3 regions of the Rossellomorea sp. FS2 genome follow, and region 3 is predicted to be linked to each of the others. Evidence: predicted binding sites of a transcription regulator. Region 3 holds the regulator's gene; each other region holds the start of a gene.
The links. Region 3 encodes LexA, which represses DNA repair genes until DNA is damaged. Its sites were predicted from a motif close to CGAACATATGTTCG; they were not measured.

Region 1: a site for LexA is predicted at 6,307-6,320, ahead of uvrB (excinuclease ABC subunit UvrB). Genes of this name have one in related genera too.
Region 2: a site for LexA is predicted at 6,995-7,008, ahead of parE (DNA topoisomerase IV subunit B). Genes of this name have one in related genera too.

The regions. Positions count from the first base shown of each region.
Region 1 covers NZ_JBLRVS010000005.1:171,942-182,338, forward strand. The annotation lists gene ACNA6I_RS17260 (DUF1206 domain-containing protein) at 1-60, opposite strand, end outside; cyclic di-AMP (ydaO/yuaA leader) riboswitch at 253-383, shown strand; gene ACNA6I_RS17265 (potassium channel family protein) at 547-1,203, shown strand; gene ACNA6I_RS17270 (TrkH family potassium uptake protein) at 1,206-2,528, shown strand; gene serC (3-phosphoserine/phosphohydroxythreonine transaminase) at 2,722-3,810, shown strand; gene ACNA6I_RS17280 (phosphoglycerate dehydrogenase) at 3,797-4,972, shown strand; gene ACNA6I_RS17285 (HD domain-containing protein) at 5,115-5,753, shown strand; gene ACNA6I_RS17290 (CsbA family protein) at 5,821-6,051, shown strand; gene uvrB (excinuclease ABC subunit UvrB) at 6,441-8,423, shown strand; gene uvrA (excinuclease ABC subunit UvrA) at 8,431-10,397, shown strand, end outside.
Region 2 covers NZ_JBLRVS010000001.1:1,042,268-1,052,664, reverse strand. The annotation lists gene acnA (aconitate hydratase AcnA) at 1-360, shown strand, start outside; gene ACNA6I_RS05635 (peroxiredoxin family protein) at 468-1,040, shown strand; gene ACNA6I_RS05630 (FbpB family small basic protein) at 1,120-1,266, shown strand; gene ACNA6I_RS05625 (acid-soluble spore protein N) at 1,360-1,503, shown strand; gene tlp (small acid-soluble spore protein Tlp) at 1,524-1,733, shown strand; gene ACNA6I_RS05615 (acyl-CoA thioesterase) at 1,839-2,261, shown strand; gene ACNA6I_RS05610 (hypothetical protein) at 2,267-2,572, shown strand; gene ACNA6I_RS05605 (HesB/YadR/YfhF family protein) at 2,609-2,902, opposite strand; gene ACNA6I_RS05600 (CapA family protein) at 3,004-4,155, opposite strand; gene plsY (glycerol-3-phosphate 1-O-acyltransferase PlsY) at 4,300-4,884, opposite strand; gene ACNA6I_RS05590 (purine/pyrimidine permease) at 5,083-6,357, shown strand; gene ACNA6I_RS05585 (CoA-binding protein) at 6,430-6,837, shown strand; gene parE (DNA topoisomerase IV subunit B) at 7,063-9,036, shown strand; gene parC (DNA topoisomerase IV subunit A) at 9,036-10,397, shown strand, end outside.
Region 3 covers NZ_JBLRVS010000001.1:1,232,091-1,242,487, forward strand. The annotation lists gene ACNA6I_RS06515 (ABC transporter transmembrane domain-containing protein) at 1-96, opposite strand, end outside; gene ACNA6I_RS06520 (CamS family sex pheromone protein) at 231-1,352, opposite strand; gene ACNA6I_RS06525 (YneF family protein) at 1,604-1,825, opposite strand; gene sirA (sporulation inhibitor of replication protein SirA) at 1,911-2,348, opposite strand; gene ACNA6I_RS06535 (GNAT family N-acetyltransferase) at 2,451-2,906, opposite strand; gene tkt (transketolase) at 2,960-4,966, opposite strand; gene ACNA6I_RS06545 (DUF896 domain-containing protein) at 5,158-5,388, opposite strand; gene ACNA6I_RS06550 (recombinase family protein) at 5,458-6,108, opposite strand; gene ACNA6I_RS06555 (LysM peptidoglycan-binding domain-containing protein) at 6,120-6,443, opposite strand; gene lexA (transcriptional repressor LexA) at 6,601-7,221, shown strand; gene ACNA6I_RS06565 (recombinase family protein) at 7,271-7,813, opposite strand; gene ACNA6I_RS06570 (SulP family inorganic anion transporter) at 7,937-9,397, shown strand; gene glnA (type I glutamate--ammonia ligase) at 9,589-10,397, opposite strand, start outside.

The DNA.
Region 1 (10,397 bases), on a different contig from region 3:
TGGTTTGATATCCTTTGAGTTGTCCTTACCGGAAGGCAGGACCGATGTAATGTCAGCCATGGCTACTTCTTCCCTTCAGTTTGCATTTTATAAGCAATATTCCCTAAACGCAGGGTTCGAAACCATGGACGGAGCAAGTAAATGATGGTGGTTCATCCATTTCTCATTCCCCGCGAAAAAAAGGCTAAAATAGTTATAGACAACGAATGTGTCTAGGAGTAATATATCTATCATCAAAGCTGGTTGCTTTATATCATATCATCGCTTAATTCTGCAAAGAAGCGGGGGACCCGAGTTCATTAGGGGTGAATCCTTTTTAAGGTAGGGCTGCTTCCATGGCCCGAATCCGTCAGCTAACCTCGTAAGCGTAAATGGGAGTGAATGAACCTTGGAATCGTATAGACGATGGCCACAGGCTTAGTTCCTGCGGTCTTTTTTGTGCCTTCATTTAATGAATCAGCATGATTCATCATGGAAGATGAATGAACAAGTGGAAAACAACAAAAGATACGAAAATATCAGTAAAGTCAGTTGGAGGAGTACATCATGAAAAAGCAATTCGCCGTTATCGGTCTTGGAAAATTCGGGGGGAACCTGGTGGAGGAATTGAGCAGGCTTGATACAGAGGTGCTGGCAATCGATCTGCACGAAGAGGTGGTTCAGCGCTACGCGGATGTGGCGACTCACGCCGTCCAGGCCAATGCCATGGATGAGTCCGTATTGAGATCCCTCGGCCTCCGTAATTTCGATCACGTGATCGTATCATTCGGAGAAAGCGTGGAGGCGAGCATCCTGACGACACTGCTTCTGAAAGAGCTGGGTGTCAAGGAGGTCTGGGTGAAGGCGTCGAATGCGTACCATCAAAAGGTGCTTGAAAGGATCGGTGCCGACAAGGTCATCCATCCTGAACGGGACATGGCGAAAAAAATCGCTCATCATATGACATCGGAGAAAATCATCGACTACATCGAACTTTCAAAGGAGCATAGCATCGTAGAGGTCAGGGCTTCGTCCAAAGTTGCGAACCGTACGCTCATGGATCTTGACGTCCGTGCGCGGTATGGATGCAATATCATTGCCATCCATCGCGGGGATGAGGTCATTGTCTCACCGAGTGCAGACGATACGGTTGAACTGGGAGATCTGTTGATTGTGATCGGCCATAATCGCGATATCAATCGATTTGAAAAAGAAGGGGTATAACCATGAAGTACAGGGTCATCCATTTAAGTCCACCGCAGCTGCTGGTGGCAGTCTTTGCCTTTTTCATCATGGTGGGTATGGCTCTCTTGAAGCTTCCCATCTCGACGACAGAGCCGATCACGTGGCTCGAAGCCCTTTTTACGACAACCTCAGCCATGACCGTGACGGGGCTTGCCGTTGTCGATACCGGTTCCGTCTACACCATTTTCGGTCAGATTGTCGTCATGTGTCTGATCCAGCTTGGAGGGCTGGGCATCATGTCGTTCGCTGTCCTGATCGTCATGATGCTCGGGAAGAAGATCGGATTCAAGGAACGGCTGTTGCTGCAACAGTCGTTGAATCAGACCTCTGTGGGCGGGGTGATCATGCTCGTGAAATACCTTTTCACCTTTTCATTGCTGGTGGAGGGGATCGGAATGACCTTCCTTGCCACTCAATGGGTGCCCCGATACGGGTGGTCAGAAGGCTTGTTTTATAGCCTTTTCCATTCTGTTTCCGCTTTTAATAACGCCGGATTCGGTTTGTGGCCCGACAACATGATGCGATTTGTGGGGAATCCGGTCATCACCTTCACTCTATCCTTCCTTTTCATCATCGGTGGGATAGGATTCACCGTCTTGGTGGACGGGTGGAAATCACGTGCGTTTAAGAAGCTGTCCCTCCACTCGAAGATCATGATCCTGGGTACGCTTTTGATCAATGTGGTAGCAACGATCATCATCTTCGTCCTGGAGTATAACAACCCGGGTACACTGGGACCTCTTTCTCTCGGTGACAAAGGATTGGCTTCCTACTTTCAGGCCGTGACACCGAGGACCGCAGGGTTCAATACGCTTGATTATGGTGAGATGGAAAGTCCGACTCTTTTCTTTACGGTCCTTCTCATGTTCATCGGGGCAGGAAGTGCATCCACAGGTGGGGGGATCAAGCTTACGACATTCCTCATGATCCTTCTCGCGGTAGGTGCCTTCTTGAGGGATAAAAAAGAAGTCAAGATCTTCCGGCGCTCCATTGATCAAACGGTCATCCTGAAATCCCTGGCGATATCCACCCTTAGCGTCCTTTTGGTTGTAGGGGCCTTATTCATCCTTACCATCTCGGAAAAAGGAGCGGATTTCCTCACGCTATTATTCGAAGTGGTATCGGCATTCGGCACCGTCGGCTTATCCATGAATTTCAGTCCGGAGTTAAGTACCGTCGGGAAGTGGGTCATCATCTTCGTCATGTTCGCAGGGAAAATGGGTCCGTTGACCCTCGCATACTCCCTCTCGCGACCGGGTAAAGAGAAAATCCGATACCCGAAAGAAGATATCCTTACAGGATAAGGCAGCTATTGCTGCCTTATTTTTTGTGTTTGAGTGATTATTCCAAAAACAATAAGAACCCCGCAATTTTTGCGCTATCTCTTAAAATCTTACTTCGTAAGCGTTTTCTTCGTTCGTCAGGGTTGTTGACGAATGTCATGTTTCTTCATATACTTTGGAAAAATTCTGAACGATTGTGTAGGTGGTGTTTTTGTTGAAGCAAGTGTTCAATTTTTCTGCAGGTCCAGCCGTTCTTCCCCGTCCAGTATTGGAAAAAGTGCAACAGGAATTATTGAACTACGACGGGACGGGCATGTCTATCATGGAATTGAGCCATCGTTCCGGTCCGTTCGAAGAAGTCATCGAGGGGGCAGAAGCCCTGCTGAGGGAGCTTATGACCATCCCTGAAGAGTATGAAGTCCTTTTCCTTCAGGGAGGCGCTTCTCTGCAGTTTTCCATGGTCCCGATGAATCTTCTTGCTGAACATGGTGTCGCTGACTATATCGTGACGGGAAGCTGGTCGAAGAAAGCGGTCAAGGAAGCGGGAAAACTCGGAAGCATCCATCAAATTGAGTCACCGGAAGATATCCCTGCGTATACAAAAGAAGATTTCTCTCCTGATGCAGCGTACGTCCACATCACGTCCAACAATACAATAGAAGGGACAAGGTACGCCACTTATCCCGAAACAGGCGGCATTCCCCTCGTGGCGGATATGTCATCCCATATCCTGTCGGAACCGATCGATGTGTCTTCGTTCGGCCTGATTTATGCCGGGGCCCAGAAGAACCTTGGTCCATCGGGTGTCACCGTTGCGATCGTCCGCAGAGATTTCATCGGGAAAGCACCGGACACATGCCCGACCATGTTGAATTATGAAACGTACGTGAAGAACGGATCCATGTTCAATACGCCTCCTACCTTCGCTATCTATGTGCTTAAGCTCGTTCTTGAGTGGGTGAAGGAAAACGGCGGGGTGGCAGGTATGGAGGCACTCAACCGGGAGAAAGCGGGGCTGCTATATAGCTGTATCGACGAATCAAGCCTGTTCTCCAATCCTGTACCTGAAGCAAGCCGCTCACTGATGAACATCCCGTTCACCACAGACAGTGATGAACGGAACAAGCTCTTCCTGGAACAAGCGAAAGAACGCGGGTTCGAGTTCCTGAAGGGACATCGTTCCGTTGGCGGCATGCGGGCGAGCCTCTATAACGCCATGCCCCTTGAAGGAGTCAGGGCATTGGTGGATTTCATGAAAGAATTCGAAGCAGACCAAGGAGGAACATCACATGTTGACCATTAATACATTCAATGCCATCAGCCAACGGGGGTTGTCCCTTATTGAAGAAGATTTGAATTATTATCTGAACGGAAGCGGTGATCCCGATGGAATTCTTGTCAGATCCAAGAATCTCCATGACTTCGAGTTTCCACAATCTGTGAAAGCCATTGCGAGGGCCGGTGCCGGAGTGAATAATATCCCCATTGACGAGTGTACGGAAAAAGGGATTGTCGTATTCAATACGCCTGGTGCCAATGCCAATGCCGTGAAGGAACTCGTTCTTGCCAATCTCATTGCTTCTTCGAGGAATCTTTTTTCGGCGGTGGGATGGGCAAAAACCCTTCAGGAACATGGGGATGATGTGGCAGCTGTCGTGGAAGCGAAGAAGAAGGAGTTTGTAGGAAGTGAAATCAAAGGCAAGAAGCTGGGCGTCGTCGGTCTTGGGGCCATCGGTGTCCTTGTGGCCAACGATGCACTCGCCCTTGGGATGGACGTGGTTGCGTATGATCCGTTCATTTCGGTGGATGCGGCCTGGAGGCTTTCGCGCGACGTCAATCGTGCCATGCACATCGATGAAGTATGGGCGGAATGCGATTTCGTCACCCTTCATATCCCGTTGACTGATAAGACAAATCGCCTCGTGAACGAATCGAGCTTCAACAAGATGAAACAAGGAATGACCATCCTGAACTTCTCACGTGGTGAGCTGGTGGATGAGAGTACCCTCGGGCAGGCTCTCGAGTCCGGAACGGTAAGTAAGTATGTGACCGACTTCCCGAATTCCCGGGTCCTTTCCATGAAGAATGTCGTCCCCGTACCCCACCTGGGCGCTTCGACCGTGGAGTCCGAAGAAAACTGTGCCGTCATGGCGACGAAGCAGTTGAAGACCTATCTGGAAACAGGGAACATCAAGCATGCCGTGAATCTGCCTGATGTCGAGCTTCCGTACAGCGGAAAGATGAGGCTCACCGTCATGCATCAGAATATCCCGAACATGGTGGGGCAGATCACGACGGCCCTCTCCGGCTTCGCTGTCAATATTGCCGACATGATCAATCGAAGCAAAGCCACATGGGCCTACACGATGATCGATCTTGATCACGTCCTGACCGAAGAAGAGCAGGCGGGACTGAAACAGAAGATTGAAGGCATCGATGGGGTCGTATCGGTCAGATTGATTTAATATAGACCCCACAAATCCTCCCTTGCACCGTGCAGGGGGGATTTGTTTATATTCAGGTAAGCGGGGAAGTCTATGGCAAAGGGCTTCTGCCATTGGCAATACATCCGGCACATCATAGTATGCCTTAGAGAGGAGAATCGAAATGGGGATCCATCACTACTTTAAAAGTCTATCAGACCTCGAGACGCTCATCCGTTGTCCAGGTCGGTTCAAATATCATCAGCACAATGTGGCCAGCCACTCTTTCAAGGTGACGAAGATTGCACAATTTCTCGGAACCGTGGAAGAACAAGAGGGACAGGATGTCGATTGGAAGTCCCTGTATGAAAAGGCGTTGAATCATGATTATGCAGAGCTTTTCACCGGGGACATCAAGACGCCTGTGAAATATGCGTCGAAGGAACTCAGGGAACTGTTCAGCCAGGTGGAGGATCAGATGGTGAAAAAGTTCATCACAACAGAATTCCCTCCGCAATTCCATGATGTATACAGGAATCGCTTCAAAGAAGGGAAGGACGAGACACTGGAAGGCAGGATTTTATCCGTAGCCGACAAAGTTGATCTTCTGTATGAATCGTTCGGCGAGATCCAAAAAGGGAATCCGGAGCCGCTTTTTATGGAGATCTATCAGGAAGCCCTTTCGACGATCATTAAATTCAAGGAGCTTGCGAGTGTGAAATACTTCCTTGAGTACGTCTTGCCGGACATGCTGGCCGAGAAATTCATCCCCCACAGTGAATTGAAAGAGAGGACGGAACGGATTCTGTCATCAGGGGTCTGATGCCTCTTTCCAGAAGAGGGAATATCCGTTAAACTAATTGATATTCCTTCTTTAAGGAGAGTTGAATGTGTCCAAGATCATTCTGGCAGCCTTCCTGCCCGGCCTCCTCGTCGTATTCTTTTCGAGGGTGACCTATAATCGATATATCGGACTTCTCTTGACCGTGGCACTGATCGCCGCTTCCGTTTCCAAAGGATATACGGACTCCATTCTGCTGATCGTGATCGACGCAGCCAGTTTGACAGCGGGTTTTTGGTACAGCGGGCGGATGAAGGGAAAAGGGCGAAAAAGTGAATAACCGGGCATTCCCAGTAGGGAGTGCTTTTTTTGTTTTCTTGAGTTATGCACAGTTTGTATGCGTTCTCAATTTTAAAGTACACAAGAATTTTGACGAATTGTGGGTAAAGGGTCTTCTTTTCCACAGCACCATAGTGGTTATCAACAGATATATCCACAAGGTGTGTGTAAAAGTCGTCGAATGCTGTCGATTGCCAGCAGGAAGATTGTCGAACCGGAGATTGTCCACAGTTTAAGGCGTCCTGTGGAATAAAAACGAACTTTTGTTCGCTTATTGATGGTTAAATTCCGACCGATTGTGGTAAAATGGGAAGAGACGAATGGACAGTGCAAGGGATGGGTATAGACAAGCATAGAACATACTGTTCCTTACCTATAGGAGGTTTCACGGTGAAAGATCAATTCGAGCTAAAGTCTAAATACAAACCTGAAGGGGACCAGCCCCTGGCAATCAAGAAGCTGGTAGAGGGCATCAAGGAAGGCAAACGCCACCAGACGCTCCTCGGGGCGACGGGAACGGGAAAGACGTTCACCGTTTCCAATGTCATCAAGGAAGTGGAGAAGCCCACTCTTATCATTGCCCACAATAAAACGCTGGCCGGACAGCTCTACAGCGAGTTCAAGGAATTCTTTCCCGACAATGCCGTAGAGTACTTCGTAAGTTACTACGATTACTACCAGCCGGAGGCATATGTCCCTCAGACCGATACGTTCATCGAGAAGGATGCGAGCATCAATGATGAGATCGATAAGCTTCGCCACTCTGCCACCTCCGCACTGTTTGAACGGAAGGATGTCATTATCATCGCAAGTGTATCCTGTATCTACGGGTTGGGTAATCCGGAAGAATACAGGGAGCTTGTCCTGTCCCTGCGCGTTGGGATGGAAATTGAACGTAATCAGCTTTTGAGGAAGCTTGTGGATATACAATATGAACGAAATGATATCGACTTTCAGCGCGGGACGTTCAGGGTCCGCGGTGACGTGGTGGAAATCTTCCCGGCATCACGGGATGAACACTGCATGAGGGTCGAGTTTTTCGGTGATGAAATCGACCGGATCCGTGAAGTCGATGCCCTCACGGGGGAAATCATGGGTGACCGCGATCATGTCGCGATTTTCCCGGCTTCCCACTTCGTCACCCGCGAAGAGAAGATGAAGGTGGCCATCGAAAACATCGAGAAGGAGCTTGAAGAACAGCTCAAGGTCATGAGGGAGGAAGATAAGCTCCTCGAAGCACAGCGTCTGGAGCAGCGGACCCGATATGACCTTGAGATGATGAGGGAGATGGGCTTCTGTTCAGGAATCGAGAACTATTCCCGTCATCTTACGCTGAGACCGCCCGGCTCTACGCCTTACACCCTGATGGATTACTTCCCGGAAGACTTCCTCATCGTCATCGATGAGTCCCATGTGACGCTTCCGCAGGTCCGCGGTATGTTCAACGGGGACCAGGCGCGTAAAAAAGTGCTCGTGGACCACGGATTCCGCCTGCCATCCGCCATGGATAACCGTCCGTTGAAGTTCGATGAGTTCGAAGGGAAGACGAATCAGCTTCTTTACGTGTCTGCGACGCCGGGTCCTTATGAGCTTGAGCACAGTCCGGAAATGGTCGAGCAGATCATCCGTCCGACGGGTCTGCTTGATCCGATTATCGAAGTGCGTCCCATCGAAGGGCAGATCGATGACCTTATCGGTGAAATCAATGAACGGGTGGAAAAGGACGAACGTGTCCTTGTCACCACCCTCACGAAGAAGATGTCCGAGGACCTCAGTGCCTATCTGAAGGAAATCGGCATCAAGGTCCAATACCTGCATTCCGAGATCAAGACCCTGGAGCGGATCGAGATCATCCGTGATCTCCGCCTCGGAAAATATGATGTTCTCATCGGGATCAACCTCCTAAGGGAGGGGCTGGATATACCTGAAGTGTCCTTGGTGACGATACTCGACGCCGATAAGGAAGGTTTCCTCCGGTCCGAACGATCCTTGATCCAGACCATCGGACGTGCGGCCCGTAACAGCGAAGGGAAAGTCATCATGTATGCAGATAAGATGACCGATTCCATGGAGAAGGCGATCAGCGAGACGAAGCGTCGCCGGGAAATCCAGGAAGAATACAACGAGAAGCACGGCATCACCCCGACGACGATCCAGAAGGAAATCCGTGATGCCATCAAGGCCACTCGCGAAGTGGAGGATACAGAGGAGATGGACGGAGGTCGCACAAATGTGTCGAAACTGTCCAAACCGGAGAGACAAAAACTTATTGCCAGCCTAGAAGGGGAAATGAAGGAAGCGGCCAAAGCCCTCGATTTCGAACGGGCAGCCCAGCTTCGCGATACCATTCTCGAGCTGAAAGCGGAAGGATGAACGACTTATGGCGCAGGAAAATATTATTGTACAAGGAGCTCGCGCTCATAATCTTAAAAATATAGATATCACCATCCCGAGGGATAAGCTGGTCGTATTGACCGGCCTTTCGGGTTCAGGGAAATCATCCCTTGCCTTCGACACGATCTATGCGGAAGGTCAAAGGCGTTACGTGGAGTCCCTGTCTGCCTATGCCAGGCAGTTCCTCGGTCAAATGGATAAGCCGGATGTGGATGCCATTGAAGGGCTGTCACCGGCGATTTCCATCGATCAGAAGACGACGAGCCGGAATCCCCGTTCCACAGTAGGGACCGTAACCGAGATCTATGATTATCTCCGACTCCTGTATGCAAGGGTAGGGAAGCCGATCTGTCCGAATCATGGAATCGAAATTACTTCACAAACGATCGAACAGATGGTGGACCGCATCCTTGAGTATCCGGAACGCACGAAGCTACAGGTGCTTGCTCCCGTTGTATCGGGCCGCAAGGGAACTCATGCGAAGACCCTTGAGGATATCAAGAAGCAGGGATACGTAAGGGTGCGGATCGACGGAGAGGTGGAAGACCTCGGCGAAGAAATCACCCTTGAGAAAAATAAAAAGCACACCATCGAAGTCATCATCGACCGCGTCGTGGTAAAAGAGGGCGTGGCGGCCCGCCTATCGGACTCCCTTGAATCAGCACTGCGCCTTTCCGACGGTCAGGTGATCATCGATGTGATCGGGGAAGAGGAGCTTCTGTTCAGCGAGCATCATGCGTGCCCGTACTGCGGATTCTCGATTTCAGAGCTCGAACCGAGGATGTTCTCATTCAACAGTCCGTTCGGGGCATGTCCGACATGCGACGGTCTTGGAACGAAACTCGAAGTCGATAAAGAGCTTGTGATCCCGAACTGGGATAAGACCCTTGATGAGCATGCCATCGCTCCGTGGGAGCCGACAAGTTCACAGTATTACCCTTCCCTGTTGAAGGCGGTTTGTGATCATTACGGGATCCCCATGGATGTACCGGTGAAGAACCTGCCGAAGCACGATATGGACAAAATCCTTCACGGGAGCGGAAAAGACGAGATCTATTTCCGCTATGAGAATGACTTCGGTCAAGTCAGGGAGAATTACCTTCGGTTCGAAGGCGTCATGGCGAACGTGGAGAGACGTTACCGCGAGACAAGCTCCGATTACGTGCGTGAGCAGATGGAGAAATACATGGCTACACAAAACTGTCCGAGCTGCGATGGTCACAGGCTCAAGGAAGAGTCCCTCGCCGTGAAGGTCGATTCCCTTCATATCGGTCAGGTAACGGCCTTCTCGATCCAGGAAGCAGATCAATTCTTTGATGCGCTGGAACTTTCGGAGAAAGATATGCAGATCGCGAGACTTATCCTGAGGGAAATCCGCGAGCGTCTCGGTTTCCTCGTGAACGTCGGGCTTGAATACCTGACCCTCAGTCGGGCTGCCGGTACACTGTCAGGCGGGGAAGCACAGAGGATCAGGCTTGCGACCCAGATCGGTTCGCGTCTGACTGGCGTCCTCTATATCCTCGATGAGCCGTCGATCGGACTTCATCAGCGCGATAATGACAGGCTCATCGATACCCTCAAGAATATGAGGGATATCGGAAACACCCTCATCGTCGTCGAGCATGATGAAGACACGATGATGGCCGCCGACTATCTCGTCGATATCGGTCCTGGTGCAGGGGCCCACGGGGGAGAGATCATCTCGGCCGGAACCCCTCAGGAAGTCATGGATGATGACAAATCTTTGACCGGACAATACCTGTCAGGGAAGAAATTCATCCCGCTTCCGCAGGAAAGACGCAAACCGGACGGCCGTTATCTGGAGATCCTCGGAGCGAAGCAGAACAACTTGAATAACGTAAAAGTGAAGCTGCCCCTCGGTCTGTTCATGGCGGTGACTGGCGTCTCGGGTTCGGGTAAGAGTACCCTTATCAATGAGATCCTCCACAAATC
Region 2 (10,397 bases), 190 kb from region 3:
ATGGGTTCTTCACGTGACTGGGCAGCAAAAGGTACGAACCTTCTTGGCATCAAGACGGTCATCGCTGAAAGCTACGAGCGTATCCACCGTTCAAACCTTGTCATGATGGGTGTGCTTCCTCTTCAATTCAAGCAGGGAGAAAGTGCTGAAACCCTTGGATTGACCGGTAAGGAAGCCATCTCCGTGAACATTACGGATGATGTCAAACCTCGAGATATCTTAACGGTAACAGCAGTCAAAGAAGATGGTACGAAGGTAGAATTTGACGTACTTGCTCGATTTGACTCTGATGTGGAAGTGGATTACTACCGTCACGGCGGTATCCTGCAAATGGTCCTTCGCGGCAAACTACAATCATAATATGAAAGCCCCCGTCTCGTACGGGGGCTTTTTGTATGCTCTTTTCCTCATATATGTGGACATGCCTGCATAACGTAAGAAGAGGATGTCCATGGAGGGGATTAAAGATGAAATCATTTTTCGGTTTATTACTCATTGCCCTATTGGTATACAGCCTATATGTTGAAAATCAATCTCGACCAACCGCCCTCTTGGCAGAACAACAGGGGTTCGACCAATTGGTCGATATAGAAGAAGGAGATCCGGGGGAGGTTCCCGTTGAGCATTATCCTGGACCGAATGTTGGGGACCAGGCGCTGGACTTTTCACTAAAAACGACAGCAGGCAAGACGGTCACTTTATCAGAATTACGGGGTAAAAAAGTGATCCTGAATTTCTGGGCCACATGGTGTCCACCTTGCAAGGATGAAATACCGATCTTTCAGGAATTCCATGATAAGAAGAACAAGGATGTGGTTATCATGGCAATCAACATTGACCCACAATACAACGTAAAGCAATATGAGAAAAACATGGGGATGACATTTCCCGTTTTACTCGATGAAGACGATAAAATCAATTCTGCCTACGATATTTTAACCGTACCAACGACATTCATTATTGATGAAAAAGGTGTGATCATTCATAAGAAGATCGGGGCCTTCACGTCTCTGGATGAATTGGAGAGAGCGGTGAACTGAACTTATCTTATGTTGTTTAAACAGTCTGATAATTGGCTATACTGTTTATACAACTTCCATTATGATAAGGCGGTGTACCATGAGAAGACCAAGGAAACGCAGCTTCACCGATTTAGTGAATGAAAATAAAAAGCAATTGATGCTTGATCCGGAAGCGATGAATGCCATCGAAGAACGGATCGATGCACGCTATGAAATCAAGCGTCCCTTAGACAGAGCCGAATGAACTTCGGCTTTTTTTTATGATTTTTTCTGGCAATAATTTCGCATGATCCGATTTGTGGGAATGGACAGACTAATGAGTAAGGAGGGGATATTCATGAGTAATCCGAAGCGCGACAGCAAACAGTTTGTTCCGAACCATATTGGTACCCAGCAGAGGGCTGCCGGAGGGAATAAAGGAAAACAGATGCAGGATACATCAGGGAAACATGCACAAGTGATTCAAACAAAAGGTGAATAATACTCAGAGGGGGACTTAGTATGAATCATCGTCCAGACGATCGACGAGACAATGCACAAAAGCTTCAAGGGATGGTCCAGAACACGCTGGAGAATATCGATAAAGCTGAAGAATCCATGGCTTTCACAGACAGCGAGGAACAGCTGGAATCCATTCGACAAAAGAATGAGAGACGGAAAGAAAGCATCGAAGCCTTCCGTCAAGAAATCAAGGATGAATCCCACACATGACCACAGCCACCCGGTGACAACGGGTGGCTTTCTTGTTAAGCACCACAATTCATTCCTTTCCCATGTTATGTTAAAATGGGGTGAACTGAAAAAAGAGGTGCTACTATGCAAATATCAGAAAAATCCATTGAAGTACGATATGCTGAAACGGATCAAATGGGTGTCGTCTATCACGCCAACTATTTGGTGTGGATGGAACTTGGCAGAACGAAAATAATTGAAGACTTGGGCTTTCAATATGTAGAAATGGAGCAGCAGGGAATCCTGTCTCCTGTTATCGACTTGAATGTCGCGTACAAGACACCTGTCCGTTACGGGGAAAGAGCATTGATCAAGACGTGGATCGAAGAATACGATGGCATACGCGTTACATACGGCTACGAAATCTATAACGGTGAAGGCAAACTCGCCCTGAGCGGTGAATCGAGACACGTGTGTGTCAAAAAAGATTCCTTCCGCCCCGTTTCCATACGGAAGACATTCCCGGAATGGCATGAAGCGTATGAGAAGGCGAAGAAAAAGGACTGAATGATATGGCCTTTGGTATCAACCGTACGGAGCTAAACCGATGGAAGAAGCAGGTGGCACAAGGGAAAATCGCGTTCCTGACACACTACTGGCTGGATTCCCGATTCCCGGATGCAAAAACCGTCACGAAAGCGGGATGTTCCGACCTGGATGCACTTATTCAATGGGGGAGGGGATATGGTTTGAAGCCTGAGTGGATTGATCATCGCCATAAAGGATACCCTCACTTTGACCTTCTTGGAGAGAAGCAGCTGCAGATACTCATGGCAGAGGGACTGGAGGATCACATTGACCGCTTCCATATCTCATAAGAGAAAAGGCTGACCATAATGGCCAGCCTTTTTTTCTTATGCTTTTTTATATTCGTAAGCAGGCTCTTCTCTGGAGGAATCAAATTCCACGAATAGGTCATGTCCGTCAAAAAACCACAGATCACGTTCTTCAACGAAGAAGGTCCGATCGGCCTTTTCCAACGTTTCTGCCGCTTCGATCGGCTCTTCCTTGCTGACACCTAGTGAGAAGCTGTCATGCAACGGGCTCGATCCTCCATAGCGTACATAAAAACGGACATACTCTCCTTCATCTACGAGCATTTCGTCTTTAAACCAGGCAAGTGCTTCATCTGATAGATGTATCTTCATCGATCGAGACTCCCTTCTTGATATGTATTCAACCTAAAGGTTCCTTCCCATTATAGCCTGAATGAAGCGAAACCACTAGTTATGCGCTCTTATGAACCTTTTTATTGAGCCATCCCATCGGTCATATGTGTAGTGATTTCCTTTGCCGAGTTTGAAATCAGTCCTTTTTTATGGGCCTCAGAAAGGGGGTGAAGACGATAGTTGGAATACCCCTGCTCGGACACATACGTCGGTTCGAAGTCGACTGAAGGATAAGAGAGAGTCACACGGCCATCCTGGATCGATTTATTCACCGTCACAGTGGCCATGCCCCCGATATCCTTGTAGTCATCTTTTTGTCCTGAAAGGAAATTCCCCAATGAATAAACGATGATGGCTTCACGGCCATCTTCTGTCTTCACTTTCTCAATGGGTTGTAGCACATGAGGATGGTGTCCAAAAATGACATCGACTCCATTTTCCGTCATGACTTTCCCTAATCGTTTCTGTTCTTCATTCGGGAACCGCTCATATTCATTTCCCCAGTGAAGGCTCATCACGACCATATCCACGTCAAGTTTCCTGGCTCTTTTAATTTCGTTGATCATGTTGTCTTCGTCGATGAGATTCACGAGATACTCTTTACCTGCAGGCACCGGGATGCCATTTGTTCCGTATGTATACGATAAGAGAGCAAATTTGATCCCATTGACATTGAATGTACGGATCGTATCCTGATCTTTCTGATTCTTAAATGTACCGACATAGGGCATGGACACTTTTTCATAATAATCGATGGCACTTAGAAGACCTTTTTCCCCGCGGTCAATGGAGTGATTGTTTGCCGTTGTTACAACATCCACCCCTACGTCCTGGAGTGTGTCGATGATTTCGTATGGACTGTTAAAGGACGGGTAAGTGGACAATCCGATCTTTGTACCGCCTGGTGTCGATTCCTGATTGGCAATCAGGAAATCAGGTGACTTGAGTATGTCTTTTACACCTGCAAACATGGGCGCAAAGTCGTACGAACCGTCTTTTTTCGCGTCTTCATACACCCGGTCATGCAGAAGGATATCCCCAATTCCTGCGATGGTGGCACTGGTTTCAATGGACTTATCTTTAACTTGCAACTCCCTGACTGCATGCTGATCAGAAGCGAGTCCACCTGTTTGTGTACCGGCATCATTGTACTGCATGCTCAAAAGACCTCCGACTGCAATCAGCAATAGAAAAGCAATCGCGAGCCCGATCATTTTTTTATTCACATTCATCATCCTTTTTGACTAGTTGACTTCACCCTATTTTACACAAAAAAGAAGGGAATAGGCGAAATTTTTTAAATTTATACAGGGTTCGACATGGAGGAGGAGGCAAACAAAAGAAAAAAGCCCTGAAATGGGCTTTTCGTTTGTACATCAAATCCATGTGACTTTCGGTTCGGTTTTATTTTTAATACGGACGATATTGCTTCGATGCCGGTAGATGACAAAGGCTGTAAGTATGCCTACGACGATGATGAGGGGAATGTCCCACACGATCAGCGTATAGATGAAGGCGAACACTCCTGCCAACATGGAGGAAAGCGATACGTATTTGCTAAAGTAAAGGCTGATGAAAAATACAGCCAGGAGGATGACAAACACCAGCGGGGCATATCCAAGCAGGACGCCTGCAGATGTGGCAACCGCTTTTCCTCCTCTGAAACCTGCAAAAACCGGGAACATATGTCCCACGACAGCTACGACTCCAGCAAGAAGCTGGTAGTCCTGAGTACTGGCGAAGAGTAACGGAATGAGCGTTGCGGCCGTTCCTTTAAGAATATCCATTGCGGTAACGGTCATCCCCGCTTTTTTACCCAGCACCCTGAAGGTATTGGTCCCGCCAAGATTTCCACTTCCATGTTCGCGTATATCTATTCCGTAAAAGGATTTTCCAATCCATAGTCCTGAGGGAATGGAGCCCAAAAGATAGGATAATACGAGTATAAGGGCTAAGATCATGTTCATTTCTCCTTTAATATAACTAATCCACTCTTATAGTAACATGTTTTACCTATTCATAGGGGAAAAATACTGTAAAAATTAGTACCTGTTCTTAAAAGTAGATAGTGAATCCTCTTTGTATAACATATGATCCATAGAGGCACAGTTATGTTAAAATGAATCGTTAGACTAGAAAATAGAAATGAAGGTGTCAACATGCAACTCGTCTTAGCCGCATTCCAATGGATGGCATTCATGATCGCAGGATCCATTGCCGCCCCCATTGCGATTGCCGACCTCTTCCAGCTGTCTCCTGCCGAGACGGCTGGTTTCATCCAGAGAACCATTTTTGTATTAGGTGCCGCAAGTCTGATTCAGGCGCTTATCGGGCATAGACTGCCGATTAATGAAGGACCCGCGGGTTTGTGGTGGGGTGTATTTACCATATATGCCGGATTCGCAGGAACGCTGTACGAGTCGCACAGTCAAGTGATGGGCGTTCTTCAAGGGGGGATGATTGTAAGCGGAATCATCTTTATTATCCTGTCGTTGACAGGTTTATTGAAAAAACTGACCTCTCTTTTCACCCCCACGATTACATTTGTCTACCTCATGCTCTTGATCCTGCAGCTGAGCGGATCATTCGTCAAGGGAATGTTTGGCATCCAGCATGAAGGGCAGCCGTTTGACTGGCTTGTTCTGCTCGGCAGCGCACTGACAATCCTCATCGCCCTCTATCTACAAGGGCATAAGGTTCAATGGCTCCAGAGATATTCGATCATCTTCGCCTTGATCGGCGGCTGGATCATCTTTGGTCTCTTAGGGCTGACCAAGACCACGTCTGTTTCGAGCAGCTGGTTCTCCCTTCCGGAGGTGTTTGCCTTCGGAAGACCGGTATTCGATTCGGGAATCATTGTAACAGCCATCTTCATCACCTTCCTGTTAACGACGAATATGATCGCTTCGATACGGGTCATGGAAGAAGTGATGAAAAAAAGCGGTAAGGAGGTACCGGTACGCTATACGCAAAGTGGTATTGCTGCGGGTATCAATCAGCTCCTCGGCGGAGGGTTCTCCGCGATCGGCTCTGTCCCGATCTCAGGTGCTGCAGGTTTCGTTGCTTCTACAAGGCTTTTCTCTACGCTTCCGTTTATCCTCGGAAGCATCATCATCGTCATCGCAAGCTTCGTACCGAAAGTGATGAATGTGTTCGCCAGTCTGCCGGCACCCGTCGGTTATGCGGTGACCACGGTCATCTTCATCAAGATGGTCGGCCTCGCCCTCGATGAATACAGAAAGGTCAAAGAAGTGGATCGCGTCCACTTCACAGCCGGAATCGCTTTGATCATCGGTGTAGGTGCCATGGGTGTTCCAGCCAGTGCTTTTGAAGGTCTTCCTGTCATCGCGGCATCAATTTTGAATAACGGGCTTATTCTCGGCACCATCGTAGCCATCATAACGGAACAGATTCTGATGAAAAAAAATACTTAACAAAATCAAAAGGAATTCAAGATTAGGGTGGAGAAATAAGGGAATAGTGATGTTTAAAGGAGGTTATCAACCATGGAGAATCCAAGTAGAGAAGAAATCGGTCGCATCCTGAAACGGTCGAGACGGATAGCCGTCATCGGACTGAGTGATAATCCCGCCAGGACCTCCTATACCGTCTCCCAGGCGATGCAGGCCAGCGGTTATGAAATCATCCCTGTCAACCCAACGATCGAGTCCGCTCTCGGGGTGAAGGCTGTCAGCAGTTTAAAAGACATCGAGGGTCCTGTCGATATCGTCAATGTCTTCAGACGTTCTGAATTCCTACCTGAAATTGCCCGCGAATTTGATGAGATCGATTCGCCGGTATTCTGGTCCCAGCTCGGTGTTGTGAATGAGGAGGCCTATTCCTTCCTCAAAGAAAAAGGGTATACGGTCATCATGGATCGTTGTATCAAAGTGGAACATGCCTTAACCAGATAGGATTTACAGGCAAGCGGCGAATGATGCCGCTTGTTTTTTCTGTGACATTTCTGCAGAAAAATGTTATCCGGGATTATGTAAATTCAGGGATTTTCATTTGCGAATTTCAAATATAACGCTAAAATAAAGCATAGTGGTTCACCATTTTACGGGTGAACGAACATGCGTTCTTATGATATAGTAGTACATAAACAAGTAAGTGAAAGTGTTGAAAGGGGAATGTTCGTGGCCAGTCAGAAAAAGACCATGGATTACAATGATGATGCCATTCAAGTATTAGAAGGCCTTGAAGCCGTAAGGAAACGGCCGGGGATGTACATCGGTTCGACTGATACAAGGGGACTTCATCATCTGGTATATGAAATCGTGGATAATTCGGTGGATGAGGCGTTGGCCGGTTTCGGAAACGAGATCATCGTCACCATACATAAAGATAATAGTATCTCCGTTCAAGATAAAGGGCGCGGGATGCCTACTGGAATGCACCGTTCTGGTAAACCGACTCCGGAGGTCATCCTGACGGTCCTTCACGCCGGAGGGAAATTCGGACAGGGCGGTTACAAGACGAGCGGAGGCCTTCATGGAGTCGGTGCATCCGTCGTCAATGCCCTATCAGAGTGGCTGACCGTCACCATTGAAAGGGATGGAACAAAGTATCAGCAGAAGTTCATCAACGGGGGGAAGCCTGAGACGACGCTTGAGAAGATCGGGACGACAAAAAAGACCGGAACAAAGATCCACTTCAAGCCCGATCCGACCATCTTCAGCACAACCACCTATAATTACGACACTCTTTGTGAGCGCCTCAGGGAATCAGCCTTCCTGCTTAAAGGGTTTAAAATCGAAATTATTGATGAACGACATGATCAAAAGGATGTATTCCATTATGAAAGCGGAATACAGGCGTTTGTGGAGTACTTGAATGAGGAGAAGGACAACCTTCATAAAGTCGCCTTTTTCGAAGGGGAGAACCATACAATCGAAGTTGAGTTCGCCTTCCAATTCAACGATGGCTTCTCAGAAAACATCCTCTCCTTCGTCAACAATGTCCGCACCAAGGACGGAGGAACACACGAAGCTGGAGCCAAAACGGCCATGACAAGGGTGTTCAATGAATACGCACGGAAAGCAGGCATCCTGAAAGACCGCGACAAAAATCTTGAAGGAACCGATATCCGGGAAGGACTTTCAAGCATCGTTTCCGTCCGTATACCGGAAGAACTCCTCCAGTTCGAAGGTCAGACGAAAGGGAAGCTAGGGACAAGTGAAGCACGTTCTGCAGTCGATGCCGTTGTGTCCGAGCATTTGCTCTATTTTCTAGAGGAGAATCCCGACACAAGCTCATTGCTGATCAAAAAATCCATCAAAGCCGCACAGGCGCGTGAAGCAGCACGAAAAGCAAGGGAAGAAGCAAGGAACGGGAAAAAGCGGAAGAGGTCCGAAACTGTATTATCCGGCAAATTGACGCCTGCACAATCCAGGAATCCTGAGCGGAATGAACTGTATCTAGTGGAGGGTGATTCCGCCGGTGGATCAGCAAAACAAGGTCGAGACAGGAAATTCCAGGCGATCCTTCCTCTAAGGGGAAAGGTAATCAATACGGAAAAAGCCAAGCTTGCCGACATCTTCAAGAACGAAGAAATCAACACGATCATTCATGCCATCGGCGGCGGAGTTGGCCCTGAGTTCAATGTGGATGATATCAACTACGATAAGATCGTGATCATGACGGATGCCGATACAGATGGTGCCCATATCCAAGTCCTCTTACTGACGTTCTTCTATCGCTATATGAAACCCCTTGTAGAAGCAGGAAAGGTGTATATCGCCCTTCCACCCCTCTATAAAGTGAGCAAAGGCGTAGGGAAGAAGGAAAAGATCGAGTATGCATGGACGGATGAAGAGCTGAAGGGCGCCGTCTCCAAAATCGGAAAAGGATATATGATCCAGCGCTACAAAGGACTGGGTGAAATGAATGCCGATCAGCTGTGGGAAACGACGATGGATCCCGAAACAAGGGCTCTCATTCGCGTGAAAATCGATGATGCTGCCAGAGCGGAACGCCGTGTCACCACGCTGATGGGCGATAAGGTCGAGCCACGGCGGAAGTGGATCGAAAGCAACGTTGCCTTCGGTCTTGAAGAAGAAGGAAGCATTCTTGAGAATGAGAACATCATGGTCGCAGAGGAGGGGCAATAATGACATCAGTGGAACGCTATCAAGATCTGCCTCTTGAAGAGGTCATCGGAGACCGCTTCGGTCGTTACAGTAAATACATCATCCAGGAACGCGCCCTGCCCGATGCGCGTGATGGATTGAAACCAGTTCAGCGCAGGATCCTTTACGCGATGTATGTGGACGGCAACACGCAGGAAAAAGGGTTCAGAAAATCGGCTAAAACGGTCGGTAATGTCATCGGTAACTACCATCCCCACGGAGATACATCGGTCTATGATGCCATGGTGAGGATGAGCCAGGAATGGAAAGTCCGGAAGTATCTTGTTGAAATGCACGGGAATAACGGGAGCATCGACGGCGATCCTCCCGCTGCCATGCGTTACACAGAAGCCAGACTTTCCGCCATTTCCATGGAACTTTTAAGGGATATCGACAAAAAGACTGTCGATTTCATCCCGAACTTTGATGACACCTCCGAAGAGCCCACCGTCCTTCCGTCCCGCTTCCCGAACCTGTTGGTGAATGGTTCGACAGGGATCTCGGCCGGGTATGCAACGGATATACCCCCGCATCATCTCGGAGAAGTGATCGATGCAGCCATCATGAGGATGGATTGTCCTGACAGTACGGTGGAAGAATTGATGACCGTCCTGAAAGGCCCTGATTTTCCGACAGGAGGGATCATCCAGGGCATCGACGGCATCAGGAAGGCGTACGAAACAGGCAAAGGAAAAATCGTCGTACGAGGTAAAGCGGAGATTGAAAGCATCCGCGGAAGCAAGCAGCAGATCGTCATTACGGAAATTCCATACGAAATCAACAAAGCCAATCTCGTCAAGAAAATGGATGAGTTCAGGGTCGACCGTAAAGTGGAAGGCATTGCCGAAGTGCGTGATGAAACGGACCGTCAGGGGCTTCGCATCGTGGTGGAACTTAAGAAAGATGCAGATGCCACGGGTGTACTGAATTACCTGTACAAAAACAGCGATCTACAGATTACTTATAACTTCAATATGGTGGCGATCTCGAATCGACGCCCTAAACTGATGGGACTCTGTCAGCTTCTCGATTCCTATATCGTCCATCAGAAAGAAGTCGTGACGAATCGGACGAAGTATGATCTGAATAAGGCAAAGGACCGCCAGCATATCGTAGAAGGACTGATGAAGGCACTGTCGATCCTGGATCAAGTGATTGCAACCATCCGTGCATCCAAGGATAAACGGGACGCCAAAAACAACCTGATCAGTGAATTCGCCTTCACGGAGGCCCAGTCAGAAGCCATCGTGAGCCTCCAGCTTTACAGGCTGACCAATACGGATATCACGGCGCTTCAAAAAGAAGCGGAAGAGCTTGATAAGCTGATCACAGAATTGAGTGCG
Region 3 (10,397 bases):
CTGCAAAAAGGCTACCATCAAAAGGATCAAAATTCCGGTTATATAGGATTTTTTCTCCTGGAGAAAAAACCATTTTAAATCTAAAAATACCCTCATATCTACTCCCCCATAATTTTCTTAAGACTCTTTATTTTACCAAATACTCAGACAGTAATAAATGAAAAAAACAGACCCTTTTAAAGAATGTGCACTCCTTTCATCAAATAAAAAAAGCACCTCCGAAGAGATGCTCATTGAATGTCGACAAAGGGTTCCTGATCCACTTCTTTTACAATCGTGGCCTTGACCCCTTTAGGTGTTTTTACGTATACATATACCGGGATATTAGGGAAATAATCGACGATCTCGGGGCCGAACACCTGGGAGAACCCGATCAGTTCCGTCTCCTTGACCATGCCCGTGTTCACCTCGATCACAAGCTTGTTGATTGAATCACCGGAGTACAGTGCTTTCCCGACGAGCTTGATATCTTGGTGTGAGAAGTACTTGGACACCTCATCTTCCAGGTTCAATAGGTTCTTCGCCAAGTCCCGGTTTTTCTCTTCCCCTTTATCACTTGGGAAATAATAGTATTTCTCATCAAGGTCATTCCATTTCTTGATAGAATTGTCATTCCCGTCGATGAATGCCGTGGTGAAGTAATTTCCCGGCACGACGCTATTGGTCGGCTGAAGTTTATAGAGGGAGATCATAATGGGAACATCTTTTAATTTTGAATTCTTCCTGATTCGCTTAACAATCGTTTCGGCGGCCTTTTTTCCATAAGCGGCCATTTCTTTTGAACCGATTTGCTTTTCATCAAAGTGCATGAGTTTCTGACTGTCCTGCACCCTTATGTAATCCACAGAGTTCATGGCGAGCCCCAGGGAAATCCCCTGAATGTTCCCTTTTGAATCTACGTAATTCTGTTCATGAATGTAGGCAAGATATGCAGGGTTGTCCTTCTCCAATTGCACCTGCTCTTCCCATCCCATACCGTCCTCTACCTTCAATTCGGGATTCAAACCTGTTTTGTTTGAAGAAGACTTTCGTTTGATCCAATCATTGATATTGGTCAGGTATTGACCTTCCTGATAGTTCACTTTACCCGGAGAAAAGTGTTTGATGGACTGTGACATCAAGCCCGTTTCGATTTCATCCATATCGCTGCGGTTATTCACCGTTTGCGTGATCAGTCCACGATTGACGGACTTTTTTTCTTGATCGATTTTATAGGTTAAATATTCACGCGCCTTACCGGCTGCCTTGCTTTGTGCTTCAAGTGTTTCATCACTGACTACTTCAGATGGCTTATTCGCGCATCCTGATGCGAAGATCAATAGTGAAAGAGAAGCAATCATCCATTTTTTCATACAACAACCTCCGGACTATAGTTTACCACAAATCAAATCGGTTGAAGAATGATAATCATACTAATTTGTGAAATCCATCATTTTAACAGACATTCATCTTTCCACCCCGCAACAAAGCCACTTCCCGATGGGAAGTGGCTTCGTTGCGATAAAACGGATAAACCAATCTGACAGCATTTCCAGTAGAAAAGTCTTACTCTCCAATAAAGGGTAGCGAAATGATTTATCTCAGTCCCATCATACAGGGATGATTATTTCATGTTTTTGTTCATTGCATTCATCATTTGATTGATCTTTTTCTGAGACGGTTTCTGTCCCATTTGCATCATCATCATGCGTAGCATTTGTTCGTTAATCGGCGGGTTTTTCTTAAGATAGCTCATCATGTACTTACGAGCGATGAAGAACCCTAGCGCAACTCCGGCAAGCAGTGCGATCACGCCGACCAGAATAGCTATAGCGGTCGTTGACATACGATTACTTCCTCCTTCATGTTGTCCTTATAAAAGTGTACTAAACCAAAGAAGATTATACAATATTTCTGTCATAATTTCTTAATTAATATATAAATTTTCTTTGTTTTATCGGCTTTAACCATCCAAACCGTTCATTTTGAATGTCCACAGCCAATAAGTATCCCATATGTCTCCTTAGAATTTCAAAGAAAATGTACTCTGATTCATCGGTTCCCCATGCATGAATCGTCAACATTCTCTCTTTTAATTCAAGAGAGACCCCTGATGACTCCAGGTGGATCACGGCCCTATCATCGTCCCATCCGGAACCATTGACCGATAATAACTCATTTTGTATGAAGCGTCTCGTTGGGAGGTATGGAATCGGTCTTGTAATATACTCTACCTGCTTGGAAATGATCGTGTGCAATTCCCCGGAAGAACTCTCCATCTCGTTGAAAAGCTGGTGAAACATCCGTTCCCTACCGTAAAAATGCTGGGCAAACTCCTCTGCAATCCAATAGACCTGATAGCGTCGCACAGTTACTCCCCCTCCCATTATACTATTCAGTATAACCAATCATAGGAAGAGGAGTTGTCAGAAATTGTTGAGAAGATGGACTAGTTTTGTCGAATCACCGTTTCAGCCCAATTCTTTTTTCAGCATCACCATATCCAAACCTCTTATTCCATTCTCATAGAATGGCTCCGGATAGACCAAGAAGAAATCTTTTTTGATGGATTCAAATCGAAAACCGCATTTTTGATAGAATATCAGGTTGCCTATGGACGAATTTGATGTCCCGACCAGTATGGTTCGATACCCTGAATTCTTCAACTTTTTTTCCATCTCCTTGATCATCTGTCGGCCGGTCCCCTGTCCACGCGCTGAATCTACCACCGCCATGTTCTTAATCTCGATGGTGGATGAATCCACTGCCACCATGAGCATAATCCCTACGGTCTCTCCAGCGTTTGAGAAGGTGTACACTTCCCCATCTTCCAGATAGCTTCTTACTACGGCTTCCGATTCATCAGCCAGCATCAAAAGGGGGATGAAGGCGCTTCGGTCTTTTTGCTGTTCATAAATGATTTCCATCTATTACACCACCTAAAAAAGCCGGCTCAATGGATGAGCCGGCTTAAAATGTCTTACTTTTGAAGAAGGGCTTTGATACGGGATACAACATTATTTGTTGTAAATCCGTACTCTTCCATCACTTTTTCTCCAGGAGCTGAAGCACCGAAGCCGTCAATGGCCAGGATGTCACCTTCGTCACCAACGTAACGATCCCATCCGAGTGGTGAACCCATCTCGATGGCAAGACGTTTCTTCACGCTTTTCGGAAGGATGGACTCCTTGTATTCCGGAGATTGCTTTTCGAAACGATCCCAAGACGGCATGCTGACGACAGATGTATTGATTCCGTCTTTTTCGAGTGCTTTTTGAGCGTCCAGGGCAAGACCCACTTCTGAACCGGTAGCAATCAAAATGGCATCAGGCTGTTCTTTGCCGGCAGGAGAAGCTACATACGCACCCTTGCTAACACCGTTATATGCTTTATCAGCAGATGACTTCATGGTAGGCAGGTTCTGACGCGAAAGTACAAGCATGGTCGGCTGATCTTTCGACTCGACAGCAAGCCTCCACGCAGCGGCTACCTCATTGCCGTCTGCAGGTCGAATGACAGATAGATTCGGCAGGGCACGGAGTGATGCAAGCTGTTCTACAGGCTCATGTGTAGGTCCATCTTCTCCGACTGCGATACTATCATGGGTGAAGACGTATGTGACCGGAAGTCCCATCAAAGCTGCCAAACGGATGGCAGGACGTAGATAGTCACTGAACACAAAGAATGTTCCACCAAACACTTGCAGTCCACCGTGCAGAGCCATACCGTTCATGGCTGCACCCATGGCAAATTCACGGACACCGAACCAAATATTACGTCCATCATACGCTTCTGCAGAGAAGTCTGCTTCGCCTTTGATGTTCGTTTTGTTGGACCCGGCAAGGTCGGCAGATCCACCGATGAAGGTTGGCAGGTTTTTAGCGATGGCATTCAGCACGTCTCCTGAAGAAGCACGGCTTGCCAATGAGCTTCCCTCTTCGTAAACCGGGATTTCTTTGTCCCATCCTTCGGCCAAATCGCCTCTGATCGCTGTTTCCAGCTGAGCAGAAAGCTCTGGAAGCGCATCTTGATACGCAACGAATTTCTTCGCCCATGCTTCCTCTTTTTCACTACCTGCCTGTTGGATTTTCTCTTCAAAACGGGCGTAGACTTCATCCGGAACATGGAAGTCTTGTTCGAACGTCCATTTATAGTAATCCTTCGTCAGTTTCATCTCGTCTTCCCCGAGTGGAGCACCATGAACAGCAGACTTACCAGATTTATTAGGTGCACCGTAGCCGATGACCGTTTTCACTTCGATCATTGTAGGGCGGCTTGTATCACCTTGTGCTTCTTCGATGGCTTTGGAAATCTCATCAAGATCATTTCCATCTTCCACGCGGACATATTGCCAACCGTAAGATTCGAAACGGCCTTTGACACTTTCAGAGAATGACTTATCAAGTTCCCCGTCAAGGGAAATATCATTTGAATCATAAAGAACGACCAAGCGGCCCAATTTCAAGTGAGCAGCAAGTGAGGCCGCCTCAGCTGAAACGCCCTCCATCAAATCTCCGTCTCCACAGATGGAATATGTAAAGTGATCGATGATGTCGTGGCCCTCTTTATTATAAGTGGCTGCCATATGTCTCTCAGCCATGGCCATACCAACTGCCATCGCGATTCCTTGTCCAAGTGGACCTGTTGTCGCTTCTACACCTGCTGTATGTTTATACTCAGGGTGTCCTGGTGTTTTACTACCCCACTGGCGGAAATTCTTCAGGTCATCCATGGAAACATCATAGCCTGAAAGGTGAAGCAAGCTGTATAAAAGCATTGACCCATGTCCTGCAGAGAGAACGAAACGGTCACGGTTAAACCAATGTGGATTTTTGGGGTTATGGTTCATGAAGCGTGTCCATAGAGCATACGCCATAGGAGCTGCACCCATCGGCATTCCCGGATGACCGGAGTTTGCCTTTTCGATCGCATCGATCGATAACGTTCGGATTGTGTTAATTGCTAATTGATCTGTTTTATCAAACATGTCAGACATCCTTCCTTTTCAATCTCTACTTAATATTAATCTTCTTTGGCTGTTTATACAACTATCTTGAATGATACCACGTCTTCCTTTTTGTTAAAACTGATATCCGTTCGGAATTACTGGCACTTTTTTTGCATAATAAAAAGGATCACGCTTTGAAGTCCGCGTGATCCAGTATTGACTACTGAGAATCAGTGTTTCTTTTTGTTTTGAATTTCCTGTATCTTCTTGGGCGTCACTTCATTTCCATCGGGATCAAAGATCCTGGTGTTTTCAATGGTCCCTTTCATGGATTGGCGGAACGTCTCAAGATATTCTTTCCTCAATCTGGTCTGTTCCTTCGCTTCATCTGCTGAAAGTCCGGTAGACTTAGATTTTTTGGATAATTCATTGATCCGGTTCATCTTTTCTTTTGAAAGCATCTATAAAACCCCTTTGATTTCGGTAACGTATAACGACATGTTACTAAATATAATAGGGGATGACAAGGGTTACGCTTGATCGACTGCATCCATATGCTCTTTATAACGCCTATGAACGGTTGCCTTCGAAACATCATAGCCGAATCCCCGAAGAGTAGCGGCAATCTCTGCAAAGGTCAATTCATTCTTGCGCAGCCTGACAATTTCTTCAACGGGGACTTCCTTACGCTCCCTACCCTCAATATTCCCCTTGTTCTTCAAATTCTTCTGGGGACGGAATCCGTTCGCCACGGCCCGTTTCATGCCTCTTTTGATCTTCAAATTATGCAGCTTGCGCTGATATTCCTCCACCATGCTTACGATGTTAATGACCATGGAGTCAGAGTCCGACAGATGCAGCTCCCCGCTCTGGGACTGACTGATAATCTTGACATCCTCCTTCAAAAGGCAATGGATCAGGGCAATCTTCGCATTTCCCCTTCCGATCCTTGTCTCATCCTGGATCAACACTGCATCGATCGCCTGATCCCTTACAAGATCAAGCATCTCGAGAACGCCAGGCCGATCAAGGTCATAGCCACTTGCCTGATCCCTTATGACCGATGAAACCTGCATTCCGTACTCCCGTGCAAGTTTCGCCAGCTCTTCTTCCTGACGCTCGAGTGATGTTTCCTGTGTATCCTTCTTCGTGCTCACCCGACAGTAGATGATTGCATTCATTCAAAACCCCTCTATTCCTCGTTCATGACATACTGATAATCCCCGTTGATCCCGAGCTTTTTCTCGACTGGGAGCACAAGGGAATCACCCGCAGAAATTGTATAGGTGGCCAGATTATTCTGTTCACCCACCCATTTGATAAATTCATCGGTGGACATGGAAGAGTCGCTGCTGTATTGATCTGCAATGGTCCAGAGCGTATCGCCCTCCTGCACCTCTATACTATGATAAGATACTCCGTGTTCCATTTGAAGAATGAAATAGATTGATGCCACAAGTGCCAAGCCAAAAAATACAAGTATATATGAGTAATTCGCCCAAAGTTTCCCTGCCATAATGATTCCCTCCATACGAATGTTTGTTCTATTTGTTACATCCATCATAATACGAACATCCGTTTGGAGTCAATCAAAAATTCGAACTTATGTTTGTATCGTTCCCACCACCATGTTATAATGGGAACATAAGATCGATAGATAGAGGTGCGTGACTATGACAAAACTATCCAAACGGCAGCAGGATATCTTGGAATATATCAAAAGCTCCGTGAAAGAAAAAGGCTATCCGCCTTCCGTGCGCGAAATCGGGGAAGCGGTGGGACTGGCTTCAAGTTCTACTGTCCACGGCCACCTGGCCCGACTTGAAAGCAAAGGTCTCATCCGCAGGGATCCTACCAAGCCAAGAGCCATTGAGATCCTCGACCTTGTGGAAGACTCGATCCCCCGTCACAATGTCGTGAATGTTCCCCTCATCGGGAAAGTCACGGCGGGTCAACCGATCACAGCGGTTGAAAACGTCGAAGAATACTTCCCTCTCCCAGAGAGAATGGCTCCGGCTGACGAGCATACCTTTATGCTTGAAATCATGGGTGACAGTATGATTGAAGCCGGGATCCTCGACGGTGATTTCGTCATCGTAAGGCAGCAGCAGACAGCCAACAATGGTGAGATCGTCGTCGCCATGACTGAAGAGGATGAGGCGACCGTGAAACGTTTCTTCAAAGAAAAGGATTTCGTAAGGCTCCAGCCTGAAAACTCTTCCATGGACCCGATCATCCTCCGCAATGTATCGATCCTCGGGAAAGTCGTCGGTGTCTACCGGCAAGTTCATTAATGATATCTAGAAAAGAGCTCCGGTCACATGTGACCGGAGCTCTTTTTTGCTATCTTTCGAGATATCGGTAGAGGGTGGACTTACTGATGCCCGTCTTCTCTTTGATTTCTGAAAGACTGTAGGTTTTCGTTTCGTACATGTCGATCGCCTTTTTTACATTTTCATCCGGCTTGCGCGGCCGTCCCGTACTGACTCCCTTCTCTTTCGCTTCACCTATGCCTTTTTTTGTCCTTTCACTGATCACATCGCTTTGAAAGCTTATAAGATGCTCAAGGACTTCCTGAAAACGGTACGACTGCCCCGGACTGGTCGACAGCCCTTCTGATATAGAAATGAAGCGTGTACCTTTCGCTTCAAGCTGGTTCAATAGCTCCAGTAACTGTCGGCTGGAATCAGCGAAGTCGATTAAGGAAGTGACCACGACCGTATCTCCTTCCCCAACTACGGCTAGCAGTTCTTCCAGTTTTACCCTTCTCTTAGGTGAAGAATGTTCCTCCCTGTATAAAACCTTGCATTCTATCTTCAGGAGCTCTGTTTCCTGTTGCCGTCCTTCTGGATCCTCAAAGCTCGGTCTGTAGTATCCGATGATCATAGGCGTCTCTTCCCTCCCCAACCTATTCTTGAATAACTTTCCCAAAAAGGTTCACTTTTGGGAAAGTCGGTGATAAACTTTTTTTTATTGAACGTAAATTTACGATTTCTACGAGGTGACAATATGAAGAATACCATAAAACAGCAGTGGTTTTCGAATGTCAAGGGAGACATCCTTTCCGGGATCGTCGTCGCCCTTGCCCTCATTCCGGAAGCCATTGCCTTTTCCATCATAGCCGGTGTCGATCCCATGGTCGGGCTATATGCTTCTTTCTGCATTGCCGTCATTATTTCCTTTGTAGGCGGAAGACCGGCCTTGATTTCTGCTGCTACCGGTGCCATGGCACTCGTCATGGTCCCGCTTGTCAAAGATTACGGGTTGAATTATCTGTTGGCGGCCACCATCTTGACGGGAATCTTCCAACTCCTGTTCGGTGTATGTAAAATCGCGAGACTCATGAAATTCATACCCCGTGCTGTGATGATCGGCTTCGTGAATGCACTGGCCATCCTGATTTTTTCGGCACAAGTGCCTCACTTCTTCAATATCAACGGGATGACCTATGTATTTGTGGCGGTGACGTTGGTGATTGTGTATGTACTCCCACGGTTCGTCAAGTCCATCCCTGCACCACTTGTAGCCATTGTGGTGCTAACCGCCATCGCCTTGTTTTCACAAGCAGACTTGAGGACCGTAGGAGATCTGGGGACGATAAGCCAGACCTTGCCTTCGTTCTTCCTTCCTGATGTGCCGTTTTCATTTGAAACATTGAGCATCATTTTCCCCTACTCACTCGCCCTAGCGATTGTAGGACTGCTCGAATCCCTCATGACGGCCTCAATCGTTGATGACATGACGGATACGGACAGCAATAAAAATCAGGAAGCAAGGGGTCAGGGTGTCGCCAATATCATTAATGGATTCTTCGGTGGGATGGCCGGATGCGCGATGATCGGTCAGTCGGTGATCAATGTAAAGTCCGGAGGACGCGGGCGCTTGTCCACATTCGTAGCCGGGGCCTTCCTGATGTTTCTCATCATCGTACTTGGGGACCTTGTTGTGAAGATTCCCATGGCCGTTCTTGCTGGAATTATGATCATGGTTTCTATCGGTACCTTCGACTGGTCTTCCTTCCGTTATATCTGGAAAGCCCCGAAAGGAGATGCCGCAGTGATGCTCATCACCGTGGCGATCGTGGTTGCCACTCATGATCTATCAAAAGGTGTTATTGCAGGGGTATTGCTGAGTGCCATGATCTTTGTGGCCAAACTATCAAAGTTGAAGGTTACGGAAGAAGTGGATGGTGTTAAGCGCAAGTTCACGGTTGAAGGCCAACTATTCTTTGCATCAGTGGATACGTTCGTAGGCTCCATTCAACTGACCGGCGAAGTTCAGTACGTTAAGATCGATCTTTCCCATGCCCACATCTGGGATGAATCTGCAGTAGCAGCCATCGCGAAAGTCCTGGCCAAATGCAAAAATCAAGGCTGTAAAGTGGAGACGATCGGACTAAGCTCTACAAGTAAAAAGATTCAGGACTCGCTTCTACTGCTGACAGATGATAAAACTTCTTTGACAGCCTGACGGATGGATCATGGCCATGATCTCCTATCCAAGAAAACGTTTGGTTCGAGAAGGGTTAATCCCTACCCCAAGAACAAAGGTATGTTTTCCCATGGAACCCGCCATCGGTGAAGATTGCGCTAAGCTCATTCTTTCAATCTACAAAAAAGACCCCGGAAGGATTAAATCCTACCGGGGTCTTTTTCAATAGATTAATACATTTGGATATATTGCTCGCGCTCCCAAGGATGAACTTGTGTACGGAACATATCCCACTCGATTTCTTTCGCTTCTACAAAGTGTTCGAAGATATGCTCACCAAGAGCACCAACGATGACTTCATTTGTTTTCAGCTGTTCAAGTGCAGCATGAAGGGTTGCCGGCAGATCTGTGATTCCTGCTTCTTCACGCTCTTTTTTGTCCATAACGTAGATGTTACGGTCAATTGGCTTAGGTGCTTCCAAGCTGTTCTTGATTCCATCAAGACCGGCGGCAAGCAGTACACTCATCGCAAGATATGGATTGGCTGCCGGATCGACGCTTCGCACCTCAACGCGCGTGCTTAGACCGCGTGATGCCGGGATACGGATGAGCGGGCTGCGGTTACGCGCAGACCATGCAACATAACATGGAGCTTCGTACCCTGGAACAAGACGTTTATAAGAGTTGACCGTAGGGTTTGTAATGGCCGTGAAGCTCGTTGCGTGTTTAATGATACCGGCAAGGAATTGACGCGCTGTATCGCTCAATTGAAGATCGCCTTTTTCATCGAAGAATGAGTTCACGCCGCTTTTGAAAAGTGACATATTGCAGTGCATTCCGGAACCATTCACCCCGAACAACGGTTTTGGCATGAAGGTAGCATGCAGTCCGTGTTTGCGGGCAATGGTCTTAACAACGAGTTTGAATGTTTGAATGTCGTCACAAGCCTTGAGGGCATTGGCATATTTGAAATCGATCTCGTGCTGACCAGGAGCAACCTCATGGTGGGAAGCTTCGATTTCAAAGCCCATTTCTTCAA